Regions from separate parts of the Paenibacillus sp. J22P218 genome, predicted to be linked through region 1. Evidence: riboswitches for the same ligand, from Rfam matches in the RefSeq annotation. Region 1 holds a riboswitch; the other holds the start of a gene.
What was found. Region 1 has a riboswitch for thiamine pyrophosphate ahead of AC0YN0_RS06475 (ABC transporter substrate-binding protein). Riboswitches for the same ligand answer to the same signal wherever they lie in the genome.

Region 1 (3,410 bases):
AGGAAGAAAGCTCAGGTCTGATGTGGATCAAAAATCAGGTCAAGAAGACGACGGTAGCGTTCGGCTGTCCGGATGACGGAAAGGAGGGCAAAGCCTCCTCCATTCGCATTACGAAGGCGAGAACGATGCTTCGCCCGCAACGTTCCGGCAGCAAGTGGACGATGCATATTGAGACAAAAGCGGAAGGCACGCTGCTCGAGTACAATTGCGGCGGCGACATGAATAAGCCGAAAGAAGTAGACGAGACCGCGCAAGTGATAGCCGAGACGATCAAAGCGACGATGGAAAACGGTTGGAAAGCTGTTGTGGGATATAAGGCGGACGTGGTCGGTTTCGGCAATATCATTCATCAGAGGCATCCGGACGCTTGGAAGCAGATGAAGGGGGATTGGCCTGACTTATTTGCGGAGATGGAAGTGAAGATTGACGTAAAGGTGAAAGTGAATTCAGCGGGCATGAGCGGCGGCGGATTTAAGAAACTGCAGGAGAAGGCGCGTTCATAGACGGAAAGGAGATGCCATGCAGCAGATCGGCAAACAACAGTTGTCTATTCTGATTATTGTTTTCTTAATCGGCAGCACGCCGCTGTTCGAGCTTGGCATCAAAGCGAAGCCCGATTCATGGCTTGCGATGACGATGGCTGCGGTCATCGGATTGCTGTTGACCGTTGTTTACGTGACGGTGCAGAAGCGCGCGCCCGAAGCGGGACTCGGCGAGCTGATCTTGATGCATTTTGGCAAATGGCTCGGCGGAGCGGTTGGACTTGTCTATGCGCTATGGTTCGCCTATGAATCGATGCGTAATGTGCGGGACGTAGGGGAACTGACGAATATGGCGCTCTTGACCGTGACGCCCAAATGGATGATTATGCTGCTCATTCTGTTTGTCGCTGCGTACACGGTCAGCAAGGGGCTTGAAGTGTTCGTGCGTGTTACACAGCTGCTGTTCCCGATTGCGGGGATCAGCTATTTGCTTATTATTTTGCTGTTGTTTATCGCGAAGCTGCCTGATATTCACCAGTTGCTGCCCCTGATGGAGAACGGGATAGGCCCGATTGCGAAGGCGGCGTTTCCGGATCTGGTTTCGTTTCCTTTTGGGCAAATGGTCATTTTTCTTGTCTATTGGAAATATTTGAAGGAGAAGCAAGTGTTGCGGAAGGTCACCTTCTGGGCGCAAGTGGGCGTATCTGTCTTTTTGATTTTTATGAATATGCTCGTGATGAGCGTACTGGGCCTCTCCTTGTCCGAGGTTACGGCGCTGCCGCTTCTGCAGGCGGTTCAATTGATTCGGTTGGCGAATTTCCTCGAGCGGCTGGACGTTATCGTTACGCTGCTGCTATACATCGGACTCTATGTAAAAATGACGGCGTTGTACTTGGCGGCGGTCCTTACGCTTAAGGAAGTGACGGGGGCGGCTTACCGTCATTTGGTCTGGCCAGTCGGGATGGTCATCTACGCTGCATCGTTTCTGGAGCCGAATAATACGTATCATATATGGCTAGGGTTCGATGTGACGCTGAAAATCGTTCCGTTATTCCAAATCGTGCTGCCGCTGCTTCTGCTGATCGTCGGTGTGCGCAAACGGTACAAGAAGGCGGCGCAGCGGAATTCCGACGCAGGCCAAACGGGTTAATGCCGGCCTTCTAGCTTCAAAAAAAGATAGCTATTTAGTCGGGATTTGCTATAATAGGCATATTGACGAAACCGAATATGTTCCGGGGAGCTGGTTAGGCCGGCTGAGAGGGGATTTATGTACATGCAATCCCGACCCTATAAACCTGATCTGGATAATGCCAGCGTAGGGAAGATAAGCTTTGCGCGTTTCATGCAAGGGACGACCGTTAGATCGTGTTTCTAACGTCATGCCGAAGCAGCGTGCATAGGTGCAGCCGAATTTCAGGCGTCCTTCCATACGGGAGGACGCTTTTTTGCATGCGGCAACGGTCGATCGCACGGGGGCAACCAACCGGACACAGACAAGATATCCTTTCGATTCGTTTCGTTTTGACACAATAAAGAGATACAGGGAGAGGGAGACAGCAGGATGAAGAAACAAACTGGACGAATGACTTGGAGGCTTATGGCGTTATTAATGGCGTTCGTTATCGTACTTGCAGGCTGCGGCGCGAACAGCAACAAGCCGGAGGGCGGCAACGCGGGAGAGAATGAAGGGAGCGGCGCGGATAAGCCGCTGACGAAAGTGCAGGTCGTGCTCGACTGGACGCCGAACACGAATCATACGGGGCTGTACGTCGCTCGGGATAAAGGGTTCTTCAAGGAGCAGGGGCTTGACGTTGAAATTATTCAGCCGGGCGAGAGCGGCGCCGACCAGATGGTCGCTTCCGGCAACGTGCAATTCGGCGTCAGCTATCAGGAGTCGATCACCATGGCTCGTATCGCAGGCGTACCGCTCGTATCGCTCGCGGCAGTCATTCAGCATAACACGTCGGGCTTCGCTTCGCCTGTCGATAAAGGCATCGATTCGCCGAAGAAGTTCGAAGGCAAAACATACGGCGGCTGGGGCGCTCCGCTTGAGGAAGCGGTCATTGATTCACTCATGCAAGAGGAGCAAGCGGATGTGAAGAAGGTTAATATTATGAGCATCGGCGACGGCGATTTCTTCTCGGCTGTTAAGCGCGATATCGACTTCGCTTGGATTTATTACGCGTGGACGGGTGTTGAGGCCGAGCTGCGCGGCGAGAAAATCAACATGGTATATTTGACCGATTATAGCGACAAGCTGGACTACTATACGCCCGTGCTTGCGACAAGCGATAAGCTGATCGCCGAGGATCCGGAACTCGTCAAGGCGTTCGTTGCGGGCGCTGCGGCAGGCTACCAATATGCGATCGACAATCCGGAGGATGCTGCCGAAGTATTGATTAAGGCAGAGCCGGATCTGAATGCCGAGCTCGTTCGCGCAAGCCAGAAGTGGCTGAGCCCGAAATACCAGGACGATGCCGCGCAATGGGGCGAGCAGAAGCTGAGCGTATGGGAAAATTATGCGAACTGGATGTTCGACCACAAGCTGCTGGAGAAGGAGCTGGAGGCGGACAAAGCGTTTACGAACGACTTTTTGCCTAAGAAATAATTCATACTGACGAAAGCAGGGGAAACGAATGGATAATGCACTGGTAAGCATTCAAATATTGCCGACGACGCCGGGCGGAGAAAGCGTCCTTCCGTACGTCGATCGGGCGATTGACATCATAAAGGCAGCGGGCGTGCCCTACCGGGTAGCTCCGCTGGAGACGACGATGGAAGGCGAACTCAGCTCTTTGCTAGGGGTTGTGCAGCAGATGAGCGAAGCGATGGCAGAGATGGGCTGCCCGTCCGTTATTTCGCAAGTGAAAATCTACTATAATCCGGCAAACGGCGCTTCGATGGGCAGATTGCTGGAGAAATATCCAG
Region 2 (3,410 bases), on a different contig from region 1:
TCTCCACGTTCAGCGTAGAATGAAGCAGCTCCGCAAACTTGACCATCGTGTCGAGATCCCGCGCCTTCATGCTGCCTATCGCGAACATCTTGGCATAATCGATTAGATACACGTAATCCTGTTTGAGATAATACATAAAGCGCCCAGGGTCTAAATTTCCATCTCTAAGTTCAGTCAGGAACGGATGTGCGTGACTCTTCGCCCATATCGCCTCCGCTGAACGGTACAGCCTATCGCTGAATCGACTCATGGTTATCCACGCCCCTTTCATCATGAATCAATGATGCTTGCTCGCTCTCCGTCATCTCCGGCTTTACCCGGTTGCACCAGTCCGCAATAAAAGCAATCATTACTTTCACGTAATCGATCAGCTCTTGCCAGTCTGTACTCTCGTCTACGGAATGAGCCTCTGCAAGCTCTCCCGGACCGTAGATAAGCGCCTCGATCCCTGCCCGTCCCAGCCAGCCCGCATCCGTCACAGACGGGCTCATACCGACGGCAGGCGCAGCGCCGAGCACCTCTTGATGGATGGCGGACAATGCTTTCAGCCCTTTGCCTTCCATATCCAGCACTAATGACGGGAATATCTCTCCCCGTTCCTCGATCATCGAACGGCCTCCCCAGCGGAAGGTAGGAGGATGATTCCTCAGCCATGGATCTCCCTCTGCTACTCTAAGCAGATGCTCCTCGATTTCGGCGGCAACCGTTTCATAATCTTCATCCGGATAAAAGTGCATCGTGATCCACAAGGAGCACCGATCCGCCACGAATGCCGCATGACGGCCACCTTCAATAACGGCCGGATTGATCGTATTCGAGCCAGCAGGGAAGCCCGGATAGGATTTGGTTATTGCCCAGTGACGCTCCAGCTCTTGAAGTCCGGCAATTAACTTGACCATCTTCTCGATCGCGCTGGCGCCTTGAACGCCGCCGCCCGCGTGAATCATTCGTGATCTCATCCCGTCATGGTAGGTGACCGGACTTTGTACCGTAACCCAGCCGGTAATGACTCCGCCTTGACCTTGGATGGCCAGCCCGCTCGTATCCGCGACTACGGCAAGATCCGCCTTATATCCTCGCTCCATGCAAGCCCGAGTTCCTGCCTCACCTGCCTCTTCGCCAATGACCGAATGGAACAGCAAATCTCCCTTAAGCTCTACACCCGCTTCCTCAAGCAGCTTCACTGCGAACAGAAGGGCAGCGAGCCCCCCTTTCATATCCGCCGTTCCTCTGCCGTAAGCTCTGCCGTCATTCATCGTTAGTTTGAATGGATCGCCTTGCCACTCCCGCGTATCCCCTACTTCGGCTACGTCCATGTGGCCATTGAGCAGCAAGCTTTGATAGTGATCCCGCTGAGTGCCCGGTTTAACCGCGGTAACATTCGGATCGCCGGGATACACCTCCCACAATTCCGTTTCGAAGCCGCTTTTCTTAAGCTGTTCCTCCAGATATTGCTGTGCCTTTAGCGTATTTCGCGCAGGCGGGCTAACGGTAGGAAAAGCGATCAAATCAGCCAATAGAGCAAACAGTTCATCCTGTCTCTCCTCCGCTTGCTGCTGTACCTTGGTAATGATAGAATCAATCATTTCTAGTCTCCTTCGCTTGGCAGAAGGCGCGAACAACAGAAAAAAACCATTCGAGAATAAACGAATGGTTACGATTCGATAAGTTCTCTACGCCAGCATTACCTGGATCAGATTAACGGTCAGGGAAATACGTTCCCTATCTCAGCCGGACTTCATCCAGCACCCATACTCTATTAAATTAACACTACTATAGCTCACAAGTAAGTTTTTGGCAACAACAGTTAATTCACAGCCCCTTGCTGGCAGCTCTGTCGGGTAACGGACAAAATAGCCCCTTAGACTAACAATCGATTGTTTTCGGTGGGCTAATGGACAGAAGCGACGCTAAGAAGGCATATGAATACTGTTTTGATTCATCAAGTGCTTGTAACGTACCTTAATGTCCATTAGAAATGGAAAAGTTCATAAAATGATCGCTGAGGGTTCGAAGTGTCCATTAGAAGAAACGACATGCCAAAGCCGTTTTAATTATAGGTCATCCATGACGTACTCCCCAGAACCTCAAAGCCCATCTTAAACCAAAAATTACGTGATTTATCTAATGTATATACATACACTTTTTTATTAGCGTATTTCACTTTAAGCCAGTTAATAAAGAAAGCCGCATATCCGCTACCCTCATATTCCTTTAGAACATCCAGCGCTTCAATGAATATAAAATCAGTTTTGTTTTTAATATCAATATAGAAGTCCTTCTCCAGATACTTCTCGTCATCGCTAAAATAATCTTTTTCCGCCTTGTGGATTAACTGTTTCCCATTAGCGTATTCCCAAACCACGCCGTAGCCGACCAAATTAGAGCCAGCTTCAATCAAATGTATTTCTTTCGGAATTTCCGAGCTATCCTTCTTGCTGAGTTCCCCGGCATGATAACCGGATTTCAATTCGCCTAATAAGGTCTGCATCTCTTGATCGAATGGCTTGGTATGAATAGCAGGCATTTTGGTTAGCTCCCTTTTCTCTCTTCTCTCTCTACGCTATTGTATCAAATCATGTTGTCTTAACAAAATAAAGAGGAAGCGGATCGAAGGATCGTCCTGCTTCCTGTTTGATTTTGTTTGATCGCGCTTTCGAGTAGCTTATCTCGCGTTAGGATTCACCGGCACCTTGAGTCCCAAATGACTCCGCAGCGTATTCCCTTCATATTCCTCTCTGAACAAACCTCTTCTTTGCAGTTCTGGTATAACGAGATCAACGATCAGGTTAAGGTCTTCCGGGAAGGTTGGCGGGATGACATTGAAGCCGTCCGCTCCTCCCTTGACGAACCACTCCTCTAATTGATCCGCTACTTGCTCAGGAGTGCCGATTACCTCCAAGTGCCCGCGCGCCGAAGAGATGCGTTCGTAGATGTCGCGGAGCGTCCTTAGCCCTTCTCGATTGGCTATATCGCAAATAATTTTGTAACGGATACGAGGGTTCGACGGATCCGCATAATTGTCATAATCCGGGAATGGATCGTCAGGATGGAAGCCTCGAAAATCGATTTGCGTAAACTCGGATAAAAAGAGAAGTCCGGCGCCCGGCATAATGAGCTTGTTCAGCTCTTGACGCTTCCTGCGAGCTTCTTCCTCCGTCTTCGCAACCGTAATATACGCTCCAGGCATGATCTTAACGTCCTCGCGGCTTCGGTTATATTTGGCTAGACGCCCTTTCACATCTTCATAGAATGCTTGCGCGTGCTGCAAGGTTTGAGTTGCCGTGAACACTACCTCGGCTGTCCTTGCGGCAAGCTCCTTGCCCGCCTCTGACGATCCGGCTTGCACAATAACCGGATGGCCTTGCGGAGGCGCCGGAGAGTCTAATAGTCCGCTTGCTTGGAACCAT

Region 2: it holds a riboswitch for thiamine pyrophosphate, as region 1 does, so the genes downstream of both, AC0YN0_RS27820 (acetylornithine deacetylase) here and AC0YN0_RS06475 (ABC transporter substrate-binding protein) in region 1, are expected to answer to the same signal.

The regions. Positions count from the first base shown of each region.
Region 1 covers NZ_JBWDNL010000001.1:1,562,689-1,566,098, forward strand. The annotation lists gene AC0YN0_RS06465 (Ger(x)C family spore germination protein) at 1-503, shown strand, start outside; gene AC0YN0_RS06470 (GerAB/ArcD/ProY family transporter) at 520-1,632, shown strand; TPP riboswitch at 1,706-1,821, shown strand; gene AC0YN0_RS06475 (ABC transporter substrate-binding protein) at 2,044-3,090, shown strand; gene AC0YN0_RS06480 (thiamine-binding protein) at 3,119-3,410, shown strand, end outside.
Region 2 covers NZ_JBWDNL010000008.1:75,213-78,622, forward strand. The annotation lists gene tenA (thiaminase II) at 1-250, opposite strand, end outside; gene AC0YN0_RS27820 (acetylornithine deacetylase) at 231-1,586, opposite strand; TPP riboswitch at 1,654-1,763, opposite strand; gene AC0YN0_RS27825 (GNAT family protein) at 2,051-2,527, opposite strand; gene AC0YN0_RS27830 (LLM class flavin-dependent oxidoreductase) at 2,666-3,410, opposite strand, start outside.